3 regions of the Pseudomonas sp. TE6288 genome follow, and region 1 is predicted to be linked to each of the others. Evidence: riboswitches for the same ligand, from Rfam matches in the RefSeq annotation. Region 1 holds a riboswitch; each other region holds the start of a gene.
What was found. Region 1 has a riboswitch for cobalamin ahead of ACVWY1_RS12780 (ABC transporter substrate-binding protein). Riboswitches for the same ligand answer to the same signal wherever they lie in the genome.
Positions count from the first base shown of each region.

Region 2: linked by a shared signal. The riboswitch ahead of ACVWY1_RS19090 (CbtB domain-containing protein) and the one ahead of ACVWY1_RS12780 (ABC transporter substrate-binding protein) in region 1 are both predicted to bind cobalamin.
Region 3: linked by a shared signal. The riboswitch ahead of ACVWY1_RS01670 (TonB-dependent receptor plug domain-containing protein) and the one ahead of ACVWY1_RS12780 (ABC transporter substrate-binding protein) in region 1 are both predicted to bind cobalamin.

Region 1 covers NZ_JBSSEW010000010.1:227,790-233,468, forward strand. The annotation lists gene ACVWY1_RS12770 (ABC transporter ATP-binding protein) at 88-855, opposite strand; gene ACVWY1_RS12775 (FecCD family ABC transporter permease) at 870-1,886, opposite strand; gene ACVWY1_RS12780 (ABC transporter substrate-binding protein) at 1,883-2,896, opposite strand; cobalamin riboswitch at 3,006-3,203, opposite strand; gene ACVWY1_RS12785 (DUF1624 domain-containing protein) at 3,231-4,382, opposite strand; gene ACVWY1_RS12790 (PDR/VanB family oxidoreductase) at 4,566-5,540, opposite strand; gene ACVWY1_RS12795 (aromatic ring-hydroxylating oxygenase subunit alpha) at 5,604-5,679, opposite strand, start outside.
Region 2 covers NZ_JBSSEW010000017.1:99,970-105,648, forward strand. The annotation lists gene ACVWY1_RS19065 (response regulator transcription factor) at 1-428, opposite strand, end outside; gene ACVWY1_RS19070 (DUF1272 domain-containing protein) at 615-857, opposite strand; gene cobM (precorrin-4 C(11)-methyltransferase) at 922-1,674, opposite strand; gene ACVWY1_RS19080 (cobalamin biosynthesis protein) at 1,703-2,113, opposite strand; gene ACVWY1_RS19085 (CbtA family protein) at 2,113-2,802, opposite strand; gene ACVWY1_RS19090 (CbtB domain-containing protein) at 2,813-2,998, opposite strand; cobalamin riboswitch at 3,099-3,321, opposite strand; cobalamin riboswitch at 3,383-3,579, shown strand; gene cobW (cobalamin biosynthesis protein CobW) at 3,681-4,748, shown strand; gene cobN (cobaltochelatase subunit CobN) at 4,752-5,679, shown strand, end outside.
Region 3 covers NZ_JBSSEW010000001.1:373,427-379,105, forward strand. The annotation lists gene ACVWY1_RS01655 (8-oxoguanine deaminase) at 1-55, shown strand, start outside; gene ACVWY1_RS01660 (ABC transporter substrate-binding protein) at 138-1,061, opposite strand; gene ACVWY1_RS01665 ((2Fe-2S) ferredoxin domain-containing protein) at 1,054-1,782, opposite strand; gene ACVWY1_RS01670 (TonB-dependent receptor plug domain-containing protein) at 1,794-3,749, opposite strand; cobalamin riboswitch at 3,840-4,217, opposite strand; gene ACVWY1_RS01675 (DUF2946 family protein) at 4,360-4,749, shown strand; gene ACVWY1_RS01680 (TonB-dependent receptor) at 4,821-5,679, shown strand, end outside.

The sequences.
Region 1 (5,679 bases):
GATGGCGCATGGCCTCAGGCTGGCGCGGTCGGTGTGGGAGCCGGCTTGCCGGCGATGCGCCGCGTGAGCGGCGCTTTCCATGCCGACTCAGGCACGAAACCGCAGCACCCGCGCCCCATCATACGGATCGACCAGGTAGTGCCCCCGCACCCCAAACGTCCCCAACAACCGCTCCGGCGTCAACACCGCCTCCGGCTTGCCTAGCGCAACCAACCGCCCTTGATCGAGCACGGCCAGCCGATCGCAAGTCAGTGCCTGGTTGAGATCATGCAGCGCCACCAGCGTCGTCACCGGCAGCGCCTGCACCTGGCGTAGCAAGCCGAGCTGGTGCTGGATATCGAGATGGTTGGTCGGCTCGTCCAGCAACAGCACCTGCGGCCGTTGCGCCAGCGCCCGGGCGATGTGCACGCGCTGGCGTTCGCCGCCAGACAGTTCGCCCCATAGCCGTCGGCGCAGGTGGCTGGCGTCGGCGTCGGCCAGCGCCTGTTCGACGATGGCGCGGTCATCGTTGCCGAACGGTGCCAGGGCCGAGAGCCAGGGCGTTCGGCCCAGGGCGACGGCGTCGTACACGCTGATGGCGTCCAGGGTGTCGGCCTGTTGCTCGACCAGGGCCAGGCGTTGGGCGATATGCCGGCGCGGCATGCGCTCCAGCGCTTCGCCGAGCAGGCGCACGTTGCCACTGCTGGGCGTGCGCAGGCCGGCGAGCAGCTTGAGCAGGGTGGACTTGCCCGAGCCGTTGGGGCCGACCACGCCGAGGGTTTCGCCGGGCATCACGCTCAGGTCGACACCCTGCAGCACGTCGCGTCCGCCCAGGCGCAGGCTGAGCCCTTGGCAGGTGAGCGGCGCGTCGGCGATGGTGGTCATCACGCTCATGGGCGCCCCCGGCGGCTGATCAGGATCAGCGCGAACACCGGTGCGCCGATCAAGGCCGTGACCACGCCCACCGGGATCACTTGGCCGGCGATCAGGGTGCGCGAGAGGATGTCGGCGATAATCAGGAACAGCGCACCGCCCAGGGCACTGGCCGGCAGCAGGCGGCTATGCCCGGGGCCGAGCAGCAGGCGCAAGGCGTGGGGGATGACCAGGCCGACGAAGCCGATGGCGCCGACGATGGACACCATCACCGCGGTGACCAGCGCCGCGCAGCTGATCAGCAGCAGCTGTGTACGGCGCACCGGTACGCCCAGCGAGGCCGCCGAGTCGGCACCGAAGGTAAAGGCGTCCAGTGCCCGGCGTTGCCACAGGCATATCGCGAGGCCGAACAGAGCGACCGGCACCGCCAGCCACACCGACGGCCAGCGCACGCCGCTGAGGTTGCCCAACAGCCAGAACAGGATGCCGCGGGCCTGCTCGGCGGTGGCCGACTTGGTGATGAGAAAGGCGGTGAGCGCGTTGAACAGCTGCGAGCCGGCGATGCCGGCGAGGATCACCTGGGCGTTGTCATGGCGGCTGCCACTGGCGTGCGACAGCAGCAGCACCAGGGCGAACGCCGCCAGCGCGCCGATGAAGGCGCCTGCCGACAGCGACAGCACCGCGCCGCCCAGGCCGAACAACCCCACCGCCACCGCACCGGTCGAGGCACCTGCCGACAGGCCCAGCAGGTACGGTTCGGCCAGCGGGTTGCGCAGCAGCGCCTGGAGGATCACCCCGCAGGTCGCCAGGCCCGCGCCACAAGCGGCGGCGACCAGGGTGCGCGGCAGGCGGTAGTTCCAGACGATGCCGGCGTCGATCGGGTCGACGGCATGGCCGGCCTGCCACAGCTGGTTGGCCAGCACCTGCCAGATCGCCTCGGCGCCGACTCGGGTCTCGCCGATGGCAATCCCGGCAAGCATGGCCAGGCACAGGGCGAGCAAGGCAAAGAGGCTGATGGGCAGCAGGCGGCTCATGGCTGGGGTGCTTTACCGCTGGCGAAGGCGCTGGACAGCACGTCCAGGCCGCGGAACAGGCGTATGCCGGCCTGCATGGCGTCGGCATCGAGGACGATGATGCGGCCGTGCTTGACCGCGTCCATATTGCGCGTGACCGGGTCGCTGCGCAGGAAGTCGAGTTTTTTCTGGTAATCGTCGGCCGGGTAGCGACGGCGGTCCATGCGCGCGACGATCAGCCAGGTGGGGTTGGCCCTGGCCAGGGTCTCCCAGCCCACGGTAGGCCATTCTTCGCTGGATTCGACCACGTTGCGCACGCCGAGGGTCTGCAGCATGTAGTCGGCCACGCCCTGGCGGCCGGCGACATAGGGGTCGGTCTTGAGGTCGGCGCTGGAAAACCAGAACAGCGCGCTGGTGTGCGCCAGGTCCTGGCCGGCCAGGCGCTGCCTGGCCTGTTCCAGCTGGCCCTGGAGCTCGGCATTCAGGCGCGCGCCACGTTCCTGCACGTCGAAGATCTCGGCCAGCTGGCTGACGCTCTTGTAGATGCTCTGCACCTTGAACGGCTGCAGGCGGGTGCCGTCGGCGCCCACCAGGTTGTCCTTGCCCTCGCAGTCCGAGGGCAGCAGGTAGGTGGGGATGCCCAGCTCCTGGAACTGCTCGCGGGTGCCGACCGCGCCCTGGGCGCCGATCATCCACTCGAACTGCGCCGTCACCAGTTGCGGACGTTTGCCGACCACCGCCTCGAAGCTCGGTTCGTTGTCGGCCAGACGCGGGACCTTGTCGTTCTGCGTCTTGAATTCCGGCAGCACGTTGTTGAACCACAGCGAGGTGCCCGCCAGCCGCTCACCGAGGCCCAGGGCATAGAGCAGCTCGGTGCCGGCCTGGCCGACGGTCACCGCCCGTTGCGGGGCCTGGGTGAAGGTCTGCGGCATGCCGCAGTTGTCGACGGTCAGCGGGTACTGGGTGGCGCTGGCGTGGGCCAGGCCCGACAGGGACAGGCCGGCGAGGAGGGCGGCGAGGCGGTGCGGCATGGTGGGGCGATCTCCTGGGTGGTGCACGGAATGGCCCACGGACAGGCATCGCCCGGCAGCCTGCGCAAGCACGCGGCCAGGGCGGATGACCATCCCGGACACCCCGCCGGTTGGTGAATGCGTGCCGGCAGGTCTCCTGACTGGTGCGTCCAGGCCGGCGCCAGCCTTCCCGGGTCGGCAGACCCAGTGGCATCGATGGCGCAGGCTCGGCACCTACAGTTGCGGGGGCAGTTCCCTTTGGATCGCCAGTGGCGAGCCCGGGATTCCCTTTTGATTCCGTGTGGAAACCGGCGGGCGGCATGGTAGACCATCGGGCTGTCGGGTGAAAACGCTTTTACAGGTACTTGAGCCAGGCGATATCGCGCCGTCGCGCTTTCAGCCGGGCGAACCAGCGCACCGGCAGGTACAGGACAAGTGGCAGCAGCACGGCGGTCAGCCATACCGCCCCGATGCCATCGAAACCGAAATAGCGGCCCTGGTTCAGGCCAAACAGTGCCACGCAGGCCACGTACAGCAGCTTGAGCGCATACAGGTGCAGCAGGTAGAAGAACATCGGCGCTGCGCCAAACACCGCAAGCGGGCCGATCCAGCGGGCGTCGCCGGCACGCTCGAAGCCGCGCAGCAGGAGCAGGCCGACGCCAAGGGTCAGGGCCAGGAACAGCAGCGACGGTGGGTATTTGGTGATATTGAAGAAGCTCATCAGCGTCTGCCCGACGCGGGCGTAGAGGCTCCAGGGGGCTTCGCCGTAGCCATTGAGCAGGCGCAGCGCGACGAACCCAAGCAGCAGGCCCGCGCCGGCCCATAGCAGACGCTGCTGGCGCTTGCCGGCGTCGCTGCCCCGGGCAAACCACGGCCCGAGCCCATAACCCAGGGCGATCACGCCGATCCACGGCAACAGCGGGTAGGACGTGCGCAGGCGCAGATGTTCGCCTACCTCCAGCCAACTGCGCTCATGCAGGATCGCCCATGGCACATGCAGCGCCGATTTCGGCCCGAAGTGCAGGCCATCGAGCAGGTTGTGACCGGCGACGATCAGCGCGCCGAGGGCGAGCAGCGCCGGGCGCGGCAGCCACACCAGCAGTGACAGGGCGAGCATGCTCAGGCCGATGGCCCAGATCACCTGCAGGTAGATCACGCTCGGAGGCAACTGGAAGGTCCAGGCGAAGTTGACCAGGGTGAATTCCAGCACCACCAGGAACAGACCGCGCTTGAACAGGAACACCGAGACATCGCCACGGCCCTGGTGCTTTTCGCCATACAACCAGGCCGATAGCCCGGTAAGCAGCACGAACACCGGCGCGCAGAGGTGCGCCAGGGTGCGGCTGGCGAACAGGCTGGGTTCGGTGGCGTCGATGGTCATCGGGTCGCTGACCTGGCGGTGCAGGAAGAACGTTTCGCGCACGTGATCCAGCAGCATGAACAGGATCACCAGGCCACGCAGGGCGTCGATGCTTTGCAGGCGTTGGGGGAGTTGGGGGCTGGCCATTGAAAAAAGTCGCAAACAGTGGAAGTAAAATGTTATCTCATAACAATTTTTCAATCCACTGGCCTGCATTTACATCGAGGCGCCTGACGCCATCGCGGCACGCTCGCTCCAGCTCATGCGCTATTCCTGGAGCGGGCCTGCGCCGCGATGGCATCGTTCGCCCCGTTGGGACGCGATCTGACTTCAGAGATCCAGCACCAACCGCGCCGAGCGCGCCCGCGACACGCACAGCATCATGCTCTGCTGCGCGGCCTTTTCCTCGTCGCTGAGGTATTGGTCGAAATGCTCGGCCTCGCCTTCGAGGATCGCCGTCTCGCAGGTGCCACACACGCCTTCGCGGCACAGGCACTCGACCTTCGCGGCCTTGGACATCTCGATGGCCTGCAGGATGGTCATGCCTGCCTCGACTGCCAGCTCGGTGCCTGAACGGGCCAGCACCACGGTGAAGGCCGCACCTGTGGCCGGCGCGGCGGCGGCGAACTGTTCCCAGTGCACCCGCGATTCGGCGATGCCAGCGGCGGCGGCGGTGGCGATCACCGCGTCGATCAGCGGTTTGGGCCCGCACACATAGAGGTGGGCGTCATCGGCCAGGCCCGCGCACAGCGCGGCGAGGTCGAGCTTGCGGTCCAGGCTGTCGATGTAGAACCGCGTGTTGCCGGCATGCGGGCCTTGTTCCAGGTCGCCCTGGAAGGCGCCGTGTTCCGGGGCGCGGAAGGCGTAGTGCAGCTCGTAGGGGGTGGCGCCCCCTTCCAGCTCGTGCAACTGCGCCAGGAACGGGGTAATGCCGATGCCGCCGGCGATCAGCACATGGCGCCCGGCATCGGCGTCCAGGGCGAACAGGTTGATGGGGGTGGAGATGGTCAGCTCGCTGCCCACCGCTACCTGGTTGTGCATGAACGCCGATCCGCCCTTGGACTGCTCCTCGAGCCGCACGCCGATCTGGTAGCTGTGCAATTGACGCGGGTCGCTCATCAGCGAGTAGGCATTGCTGAACTGGCTGCCGCAGGGCGACTGCATCTGCACGATCACGTGGCTGCCGCCGCTGAAGGCGGGCAGGGCGGCGCCGTCGGCGCGGGCCAGGGTGAAGCGCTTGATCTGCGGCGTGGCCTGTTCCACACCGGTCACGCGCACCTTGAACATCTCGTATTGCTTGGCCATGGCGTACCTCGACAACAAAGCCCCGCGCCAGGCCCTGGCGCGGGGCGGGGAGCTGGCGTGTGTTCAGTCGTCCAGGTGGGCGACCGCGATCAGGTTGTGGAAGTGGGCGATGCCGTGCTCGCTGACGCCGCTGCGCTGG
Region 2 (5,679 bases), on a different contig from region 1:
AGTGCCAGGCGCTCGGTCTCGCTTTCCAGGGTATTGCTGTTGACCGCCATCTGCGGAAAGGTCGAGTAACCCTTGACCAGGGCTTTGAGGGCGAAGACCAGGGCATCGAGGTCCTCGTCCTTGTTGACGAAGGCCGAGATGCCGGCGTCCATGCAGCGGCGCACGTAGAGGTCGGCGGGCTGGCCGGTCAGGGCCATGATCCGTGGGGGCGGGTCGATCAGCTTGAGGCGCTTGATCACTTCCATGCCGTCGAGGTCGGGCAGGCCGATGTCGAGGATAACCACATCGGCCCTGGTCTGCTCGGCCAGGCGGGCGGCCTCTTTGCCTTTGCCGGTTTCACCCACGACGGTGAAGCGTTCGCGTTCAAGCAGCATGCGTACGGCGAGTCGCACAATGTGGTGGTCATCGACCAACAGCACGGATGTCATTCAGGTCACTCCTGTCAAAGTGCAGCCCGCTTCCTGCGTTGCATTTCAGGCGCGGGCCGCGGACTTGCTGGGCAGCGCGCACCTTACGGACATTCAGGACCCTTGGTAATAGGCGAGTATAGGTGTGTTGAAAATCCCGCAACAAGCTGTAGAAAATTCCTACAAACAAGGTTTGGGTCCAAGCGCTCAGCCGCAGGGGGCGTGCGGCTTGAGCACTCGCTGGGTGGAGGCGGGGTTGTTGCCCAGTACCTTGCCCACACGAGTGGGGCGCATCACCAGTTGGCCGCCGCAGTTCGGGCAGCGGTCATGGAAATGCCGCTCGTTACAGGCACGACAGAAGGTGCACTCGAACGAACAGATCAGCGCATCCGGACTTTCGGGAGGGAGGTCGGTGTCACAGCATTCGCAGTTGGGGCGCAGGTCGAGCATGGGCAGGGTTTCCATCCAGTTGGAAGGCCCAGTGTGCGCCGCCCACGCTCACTCGGCAATCGCTTCACGGGCCGGGGCGGTAGAGATGGGCGTGACCGGCGCGGTACAGGGCCGAGTCGGCGAACGGGGCATCGCCCAGGACATGACCGACGAGGATCAGCGCGGTACGCCGGAAGCCCTTGGCTGCCAGGCGCTCGACGATGTCCGCCAGGGTGCCCTTGACCCAATCCTGGTCTGGCCAGGTGGCACGATGGACCACGGCAATGGGGCAGTCGGCGCCATAGTGGGGCAGCAGTTGCTCGACGATACGCGGCAGGTGGCGTACACCCAGGTGGATGGCCAGGGTGCTGCCATGGCGGGCCAGATCGGCCAGCTGTTCACCGGCGGGCATCGGCGAGTTGTCGCCGTAGCGGGTGAGGATCACCGTCTGCGCCACGTCCGGCAGTGTCAGCTCGCAACCCAGCAGCGCGGCGCTGGCGGCAGTGGCGGTGACTCCGGGGATGATCTGGTAATCGATGCCCGACTCACGCAGGTGGCGGATCTGTTCGCCGATGGCGCCGTACAGGCTAGGGTCGCCGCTGTGCACGCGGGCCACGTCCTGGCCGTTGGCATGGGCCTGGCGCATGGCCTCGATGATCTGCTCCAGGTGCAGCTCGGCGCTGTTGATGACGGTGTGCGCCTGATGCCCCTCGAGCACTGCAGCAGGTACCAGCGAGCCTGCGTAGATGATTACCGGGCACTGTCGGACAAGGCGCTGGCCCTTGACCGTGATCAGCTCGGGATCGCCGGGGCCGGCACCGATGAAATAGACCGTCATGGAGGTTCCTTGCAGGTAAAGAGGCGGATTATCCGCCGATGGCCAGGGCCAGGGTAGCGCCGCCGAGCCTTTGCCTTGGCACATGCAGGCGCGGCGCAACGCCGGTACGGCCGGCCAGGGCCAGGGCTGCGCTTTCGGCGACGCCCCAGCAGCCGGTCTGGGCGTACACCGTTGTCGAGCGCTGACTGAGCAGCGCTTCGTAGGTCGACAAGTGGCTGCTGTCGAAGCAGATGAACGGCAACCCGAGCCGCTCGGCCAGTGCCAGCAGGCCGGGCTCGCGCGCCTTGGGTTCGATGCTGGCGATTGCCTTCAGCGCCGACAGGGGCAGGGCGTGGTTGGTCAGGGTCTGGCGCAGCAGCACCGCGAGCGTTTCGACCGGGCAGCCACGGCGGCAACCAAAGCCGGCATACAACGCCGGCTGGGGAGCAAGGTCGCCCATCAGTGCTGGCTGGAGCGGCGGAACAACCAGGCGCTGAGCAGGCCCAGGGCCACCCAGAACGCGGCGTTGGTCAGCCACGAAGCGATCTTGAACTGGGTCTCCAGCGCCTCGGGGGCCAGGCTTTCATGAACCGCTGGCTGTGGCGCGCCGATCAGGTGCGGGATCACCAGCAGGGCGACGCCGAGCACCTTGAACAGCCAGTGCTGGGCGAACACCAGTAGCGCGAGGCCGGCGGCGGTGGCGGCGGCGGTGCCGATCCACCAGGTCTGGCGCTGGCCAAGGTCGGCGGCGGCGGTGCCAGGCAGTTCCGGTGGCAGGCCCAGGGTCGGCGCCAGGCAGAACACGGCGAAGCCCGCCAGGCCCCAAAGCGCACCAGTGGCCACCCGGCCTGGGGCGCGCAGGCTGTACAGGGCGGCGAGGATCAGGGCGAAGCCGACGGCGACCACCAGGTTGCCGCCGGTGGTGGACAGGATACGCTGCCAGCCATCTTCGGGTGCCCAGGCCTCGGCGCTGTGCTCATGAGGCGCGGCGGCCTCGCCATGTTCATGATGTTCAGCGGCGGGGGCGGCGGTTTCATAGGTTTCCGCCTGGAGAATCAACGGGGCGACCCAGAAGCTTTGCAGGAGGGTCAGCAGCAGGGCGGCGAGCAGGCCGCTGAAACCCGCGGTACGGGCGATGCGCGTGATCATGCGGGTGTACTCAGTGGCAAGGGAAGGCGGCGCTGTGGCGGGTGTCGTGGGCGGCGTTGTGCACCGCCTCGATGTGCGAGAAACCGGCGAAGTACACCAGGCACAGGCCCAGCAGGCTGGCGCCGACCGCGACGATCAGGCGCTGGCTGAGACTGACGGGGGTGGCGATACTGGGTTTGGCGTGGGTGATGGGCATGACGCGTTCCTCTGCTGCTTTTGTTGTGGCAACGGGCAGGCGCGACGCCCCCGGGCACGGCTGGCCCAGGTGATACGACAGCGCCCGCCCACCGCGGGGTGTTCTGCAAGCATGTCAGGCCGGTCTCCGGGCTGGCGAGGTGGAGCGGGGCTCCATCGATCAAGCGCCACCTTCCCATGCCGCACGATGGGCACAGTGGTCTGGACGCTTCTCTCGCTTACCGTTGCGGGGGCAGCACCGGCCTTGTCGCCCTCTTCAAGGAGGCGCGACGCACCGGTTTCCCGTTTCACCCCCGTTGGGGGCACCTGAACGCAATGCGCTAGCAAATCACGGGGCCGGGCCTGCGTCAATCGCCGCGGCGGTTGACCGCCAGGCAGGCACTGCGTAGCCTTGCCGGTTCGAGGTTCCCGGGCGCTGGCCCGGGCTAAGACGGGAACGCGGTACAAGCCGCGGCTGCCCCCGCAACTGTAGGCACTGAAGGGTTCGGCACAGCCACTGCGCACGCGCGGGAAGGCGCCATCCCACCGGCTTTGATGGCCGGCGGTGCAAGCCAGGAGACCTGCCTCGCAACGTTTTCGACTTTCAACCGGGCGGGGTGATCCGGTGGCGAAACAGCCAGGCCGACACGGGCCGTGGCTGTCGTCCTGCATGCCCGCGCCATTGCTGCCAAGGGCATCGCGACATGAAAACACTGGCCAAGCTCCCCGTCACCATCGTTACCGGCTTCCTCGGCTCGGGCAAGACCACCTTGCTGCGCCATATGCTCGACAACGCCCAGGGCCGCCGCATCGCGGTGATCGTCAACGAGTTCGGCGAGCTGGGCATCGATGGCGAGATCCTCAAGCAATGCAGCATCGGCTGCTCCGAGGAAGAGGCCAATGGCCGCGTCTACGAGTTGGCCAATGGCTGCCTGTGCTGCACCGTGCAGGAGGAGTTCTTCCCGGTGATGCGCGAGCTGGTGGCGCGCCGCGGCGACCTCGACCATATCCTTATCGAAACCAGCGGCCTGGCCTTGCCCAAGCCGCTGGTACAGGCCTTCCAGTGGCCGGAAATCCGCAACGCCTGCACGGTCGACGCGGTGATCACCGTGGTCGACAGCCCGGCCGTGGCCGCCGGTACCTTTGCCGCCTACCCGGACCAGGTCGATGCCCAGCGCAAGCTCGACCCTAATCTCGACCATGAGTCGCCGCTGCACGAACTGTTCGCCGACCAACTGGCCAGCGCCGACCTGGTGGTACTGAACAAGGCCGACCTGATCGATGCCGAGGGCCTGGCCAAGGTCCGTGCCGAAGTGGCCGAGGAACTGCCGCCGGCGGTCAAGGTGATCGAGGCCAGCAGCGGCCGCCTGCCACTGGAGGTGCTGCTGGGCGTGGGCGCCGAGTCCGAGGCGCATATCGACGGCCGCCGCACCCACCACGACAGCCATCACGACGGCGATGACCATGACGACCATGACCACGACGCCTTCGACTCGATCTCCATCGACCTGCCCGAGGCTGACGAAAGCCTGCTGCTCGATGCCTTGACGCAACTGGTTACCGAGTTCGGCATCCTGCGCGCCAAGGGCTTCGCCGCCATTCCCGGCAAGCCGATGCGCCTGCTGATCCAGGGCGTGGGCACCCGCTTCGACAAGCATTTCGACCGTGCATGGCGCAGCGAGGAGCCACGGATCACCCGCCTGGTGCTGATCGGCCAGGACCTGGACGCGACCCAGCTGGAAGCGCGCCTGCGCCAGGCCCTGGGCGCCTGACCCATGCACCTGCTGCGGACCCAGCCCGGCGGCTTTGTGCCGGACGACAGCATCGCCGACCTCGGCCAGACCCCCGCCGAACTGGTGATCCTCTGCAGCGGTGATTCACACCTGGCGCTGCTTGCCGAAACCGCCGAGCAGTTGCCGGCGGATTTCCCCAGCGTGCGCCTGGCCAACCCGATGCAGGTGCAGAACCATGCCTCGGTCGACCTGTATGTCGACCAGGTGCTGCGCCATGCCAAGGTGATCCTGGTGTCGCTGCATGGCGGTGTCGGTTACTGGCGCTATGGTGTCGAACAACTGGTCGAGTTGGCGGCCCGTGGCGTACAGCTGATCCTGGTACCCGGCGACGACCGTCCCGACCCGGAGCTGACCGGACTGGGCACGGTGGGCGGTGAACAGGCCGAGCGCCTCTGGCATTTCCTGCGCCAGGGTGGCAAGGCCAATGCACTGAACCTGTTCAACTGCCTGGCCAGCCAGTGGCTGGGGCGCGCCTACCCCTGGGACGAGCCGCAGCCTTTGCCGCGCACGGTGGTCTACCACCCGGCCAAGGCCAGCGCACGGCTCGAGGACTGGTACGCCGAATGGCATCCGGAGTATCCAGTGGCGCCGCTGCTGTTTTATCGCTCCCACCTGCAGGCAGCCAACACCGCCTTCATCGATGTGTTCTGCCAGCGCCTGCAGGCTTGCGGCTTGAATCCCTTACCGATCGCCGTGGCCAGCCTCAAGGAACGCGCGTGCCTGGACCAGGTCGAGGCCTGGCTCGACGAAGTGCAGGCCGAGGTGGTGATCAACACCACAGGTTTTGCCCTGTCCAGCCCCGAACAGCCCAATCTGCGCCCGCTGCGTCGCGACGTGCCGGTGTTGCAGGCGATCTGCGCCCAGGACAACCAGCCCGGCTGGGAGCAAAGCGAGCAGGGCCTCGGCGCCC
Region 3 (5,679 bases), on a different contig from region 1:
GCGGGTACTGGAGCGTCACAACCAGCTGGCGCGGCAGTTGGTCCTCGGCGAGTAGCACAGCCCTTTCCAATCACACCGTTTGGCGTGGGAGCGGCGGTGCGCCGATGCGACTTGCCCCCGTGATCAGGGCTGACCTGCTATGGAACAGCCATTTCCTTGAGCCGCCGTGCCAGTTCCAGGGCCACCCGCCCGCTAGCCGGCGTAGGCATCAGCTGGGTGAACGGGATATCGATCATGCGGTTCTCGCGCACCGCCCGCAGGCTCGAAAGCACCGGGTCGCGGGTCAGCAACTGACGCTTGCGGCTGGCCGGCGACCACAGGGCGTCGGCCAGCAGGATCACGTCGGGGTCGCTGCTCAGCAATGCCTCACGGTTGATCGTCACGCGGTACTGGTCGATCCCGGCAAGCACATTGCGCGCCCCGGCGGCGGCCAGCAACGGCGTGACGAGCCCGCGTCCGCCCTCGCTGTCCAGCCCCCGCACCTCGCTGTCGAAGTAGAACACTGACAGCTGCTTGCCGGTCGGTGCGATCGACCTGGCCAGCGCCAAATCCGCCTCCATCGCCTCGATCAATGCCTGGGCCCTCGCCTGTCTGCCCAACAGCTCGCCGAACACAGTCAGGTCACGCCGGACATGGCCGTAGTAGTCCAGCGAGTGGCCGTTACAGGCCGACTCGAGCAGGTAGGTGGCAATCCCGTTGCCGGCCAATCTGCTGCGCGAGGTGATCCCATCGCCAAATGCCGTGGCGAATCCGCCGACCACCAGATCCGGCCTTTGCGCGTACAACACTTCGCTGGCCGGATACTCCCGGGCAATCACTGGCACACCCTGGTAGCGGCCCTGCTTGTAGGCGGCGCCGTTGTCGTCCAGGTAGGCCACCCCGACCATCGACGGACCCGCGCCGAGGGCGAGCAGCACGTCGGCCGCGTGCTGGTTGAGGGCGACGATACGCGCAGGCGCCGCAGCGGGCCGTTGCCAGTCCTGCCCGCAGTTGCGATAGCTGCCGGCCAGGGCAGGTGTGCCACAGCACAAGGCCAGCGACAGCAGCCAGGCTTTACGCATCGCACGCCCCTCCCTTGATCAACAGTCCTTCGGCGATCCTTGCGCCCTGCAGATGCGTTTCCACCAATTCCTCCACCTCCCGATCATCACGTACCCGATACCAGCAGCCGTCCGGGTGCACCGTCAACACGGGCCCCAGGTTGCAGGGAAACTGGCAACCGGTGCGGGTCAGCAGCACGCCGCCCGGGGTCTCGATCAGGTCACGTTCCAGCAACCGCCGGCGCAGGCGTTTCCACAGCGGCAAGGCGCCGCGCCGTACACAGCGTGGGCCGGTGCAGAGGAACACCTGGCGGGCATGCTCGGGTACCCGCGACCAGTCCGGGTCGCTGGCCACCGCGTTGACCTGGTCGCACGCCAGGTGGCGCACAGGTTCGCCGATGCTGGCACAGGCCACTCGCGCATCCAGGCCGCGCCGCCCCAGGGCCTGGGCCGTGACCCAGACGCCGGCCCGACCTTGCGCCAGGCGCCCCAGCTCATCGCGCAGCCAGTCAAGGTAGGCGCTGTCCGAGGTGGGTTCCAGGTCCACCACCAGCAGGCGTTCCACGCCCTGGTCGAGGGCCTCGCGGACCACCGCCCAGAGCCCGTCGAACCCCTCCAGGGTGTCGACGATATCCCGGCCCGCCTCGTGGCCACGCAGGTCACGAATCTCGGCGCCAAAAGCTTCCGCCGCCGAGCCGCCACCCAGGCCGGGGCCGACGAACAACACGCGCTGGTAGTCCATGCTCACGCCCCTCAGAAGGTGTAGGTGTAGCGCAGTTCGCTGGTGAACGGCCGCCCGAGATTGTCAACGTTACTCGCCCGACTGGTGACATAGTCGCGGTCGAACAGGTTCTCCACCAGCAGGCTCAGCCGGTGCTGGCGGGCGCCGTCCAGGTAGCGATAAGCATCGGCGTCGACCACCGAGTAATGGCCGTAGTCGACGCCTTTGGAGCTGACCACGTCGCGGATATAGCGAATGGCGCCCCCGGCCCCCCACCTGCGGTCCGCCGATTCGTAACCGAGCCGCGAACGGGCGAAGAAACTCGGCACGTCGTTGATCGTTGCCCCGGTGCGCGTCTCGGTGAAGTTGCGGGTCATGTCGGCCTGCAGGCTCCATTGGTCGTCGAGCTGGATACGCGCATCGGCCTCGAAGCCACGCATCTGTACCTGCCCCTGGCCGTTGACCCACTGGCTGCCGTCCAGGGTGATCAAGTCGGTGATCTTGCGGCGGAACACGGTGACGCTGGCGCTGAATTCACGCTCCAGCAGCAGGCCGTGGTAGTCCAGGCCAAGCTCGGCATTGCGGCTCTTCTCGGGCTTGAGGTCGCGGTTGCCGATCTCGTCGCCTGGCTCGTTGACGAACAGCTGCTCGGCGTTCGGCAACTTGTAGGCGCTGCCATACTGGCCGCGCAGTTGCCAGTTGTCGTTCAGGTCGTACAGCGAGGTGAGCATGCCGACGGTGGCGCTGTCGCCGCCGCTCATGGCCTCGTGGCGCAGGCCGAGGCTCGGGTGCCAGTTGGGCAAGGCCTCGATCCTGGGCCGCAGTTGGGCGTACAACGCATTGGCCTGGGCCTCGTTGTCGTCGATCACCAGCACGTCGTCCTGGCCCTTGAACCACTGGTTGTCGGAACCGAACACCAGCACGTGGCCGCCGTCGAGCTCGGCCTTGCCCTCGGCCTGCACGCCCCAATCGGTGAAGCCCCAGTAGTCGTTGTGGTTGACCACGTCGCGGGAGCCGTCGGCGCGGTTGTTGATGCGCGTGTAGCGAGTGTCCCAGTCGTTGACGTGGCCCTTGACGAAGTAGCTCAGGCGTTCGCTGATGCGCTGTTCGAAGGTGGCCGTGGCGATCTGCTGCACGCGGTCATTGGTGGTCTTGTAATTGTTCACCGGTCGGGCGAAATCGAGGTTGGCGTCGGTGTACTGGTAGAACAGCTCCAGCCGCGCATCGTCGCCGAAGGCCTGGATCGCCTTGCCGCCGAAGGTGGTCACCTCGTAGCCGCGCTTCTTGTCGCTGACGTTGCCGCTGTAGTCGCGGTTGCGAAACGGCTGGTAACCGTCGGAGACGTTGTGACTGACATAGGCCAGCAGGCCCAGGTCGCCGAAGCCATTGCTGAAGATCCGCTCGACGCGGGCGTCCTTGCTGCTGCCGGCGAAGCTGTCCAGGCCCAGGTTGACCTCACCTGAAGCCTGACGGCGTTGCGGGCTGCGGGTGACGATATTGATCACCCCCGCCACGGCCTGGGTGCCGAACAACAGGCTCTGGCCGCCCTTGAGCACCTCGATGCGCTCCACCGCGTTGGCCGGCAGGGTGTCCAGGTACAGGCCGCCGTACAGGCGGTTGTTCAGGCGTACACCGTCGAGCAGGATCAGGGTGTCGTCGTTGCGCCCGCCGAGCAGCGAGTAGGTGCCGTAGTCGAACGGGCCGTTCTTCGGCGCGACGTAGAAGCCGGGGATGAACATCTGCATCACCCGGGTGATGTCGGCGCCGGGGCCGGCGCGCTCGATCTGCTCGCGGCTGACGATCTCAACCTTGCTGCCGTACTGGGCCATGGCGGCGACCGTGGTCGACTCCACCGACGGCGCGGCGACGATCTGCTGGTCGAGGATCAGGGGGGTGTTTTCGGCCAGTGCCAGGGGGCTGGCCAGGCAGCCCAGGAACAAGGTCCGGGCCTTGGGGAAACGACGTCGGGAGTGAATCACAGCAATCATGCTCTTCTCGAAAGTGACTTTCGCAGAAGCACGCAGGAGCACGGATCGCGCACACGCCAATACCGGCCCATGCCCGCCCACCGCAGGAGTTTGCCTACAACATTCCAGGCCGGTCTCCGGGCTCGCAAGACAAGGGTTCGTACGGAAAGTCGCCGAGCGGCGATCAGGCAAGGCGAAAACAGGCGAGGAACGGCCGGGGTCGCGCCCGACTTGACTGGTTGTCAATGAGCATTCCGACCGGGCTGGCGCACCAGCCTGTTTTCAACGCAGCATGATCGTCGCGCAGGCACTTTCCGTGCAAAGCCTAGATGTCTTCACCTTCCCATGACGCGCGGGCCACAGTGGTCTGTCGAAGGCATCACTTGCATACCGTTGCGGGGGCAGCACCGGACTGGCGCGAAGCGCGTACCGGTTTCCCGTTTCACCCCGTGCGCGACGGCATGGGGCACCTGAAATCGGTCGGCATCTGAACACCTGGGGCCAATGGGCGTCAAGCGAGGCGAGCGAATCGTTTCGAATGTTTTTTATCGCCGGAACACTCTAGTCAGATGTGTCAAAAGTTGTAGAATCCGCACGCCTAACCCATTCCCATTCCCTTCGAGCTTTGCCGATGAAGCTGGCCCGCCACACACGATCGCAAGTCGCCTGGGTGCTGTATTTCAGCATCCTGTTCGGCTCGTTGCTGTGCGCCATGGGCCATGGACAGATGGCAGGCTTTCGCCTGGCCGGCCTGGATGACGCCGCCTGGTGCGCGGCCGACAGCAGCGGCGTGTTCAAGGGCGACCAGGACATCACCGACCCGGTGCTGCCCGCCGGCGGCGACTGCGTGATCGCCAGCCTGTTCAGCGCCACCCTGCTGGCGGTGTTCTTCGGCCTGCTGGCCCTGCTCGCCGGGGAGTCGAGCAAACCCTTACCCAGACAACCCGCGCCGACCCTGCCCAAGCAGCGCTGGCCCCTGGTCAATCCCCGCGCCTCCCCCGCTTCGCTTCTCGCGTTCTGACATCGCCACGCCCGAGTGCCGCCTGATCGGCAGCGGGCGTGCGCCCACCGATTTCAGCCAGGAAGCCTTGCATGTTCCGCATGACCACTTTGGCGCTGCTCGTTGGCAGCGCAACCTGCGCCTGGGCGCAGGATGACACCCTGACCCTGCCCGCCAGCAACGTCACGGCCACCGCCGCCACCAAAGAAGCCACCACCCTGGACCTCGACCGGCCTATCGAAAGCGGCTCGCGGCTCAACCTCAGCGCCCGCGAAAACCCGGCCTCGGTCAGCGTCGCCGACCGCAAGACCATGGAACGCATCGGCGCGCGCAACTTCCAGGACGCCGCCAACGCCCTGCCCGGGGTCAACGCCTCGGCACCGCCCGGCTGGGGCGGCTACGTGTCGTACCGTGGTTTCAACGGTGCCCAGGTCAGCCAGTTGTTCAACGGCATCAACCTGCAGTACGGCGCCGCCGGGCGCCCGGTCGGGGCATGGATCTACGACCGTGTCGAACTGCTCGGCGGGCCGTCGTCGTTCCTCAACGGCAGCGGCGCCGTGGGCGGCAGCCTGAACATGATCACCAAGCTGGCCAACCGCGACGAGGACACCTTCGAAGGCCGCGTCAGCTACGGCCGCTACGACACCATGGAAACCTCGGTCGGCTTCAACAAGGCGCTCAACAGCGGCGACGGCCCGCGCCACTACGCGCGGCTCGACTACAGCCGCACCAGTACCAATGGCTACATCGACCGCCAGGAGAACGGTGCCGGCAACCTGGCCTTCTCGCTGCTCAGCGACATCAACGACCAGCTGTCGCACACCCTGGCCATCGAGTACCTCGAAGAGAAGGAAGACAGCCCCTACTGGGGCGCGCCGGTGCTGCAACCGGCCAGCGGCACCCTGCACATCGACAAGCATCACCGTTTCGACAACTACAACGTCGAGGACG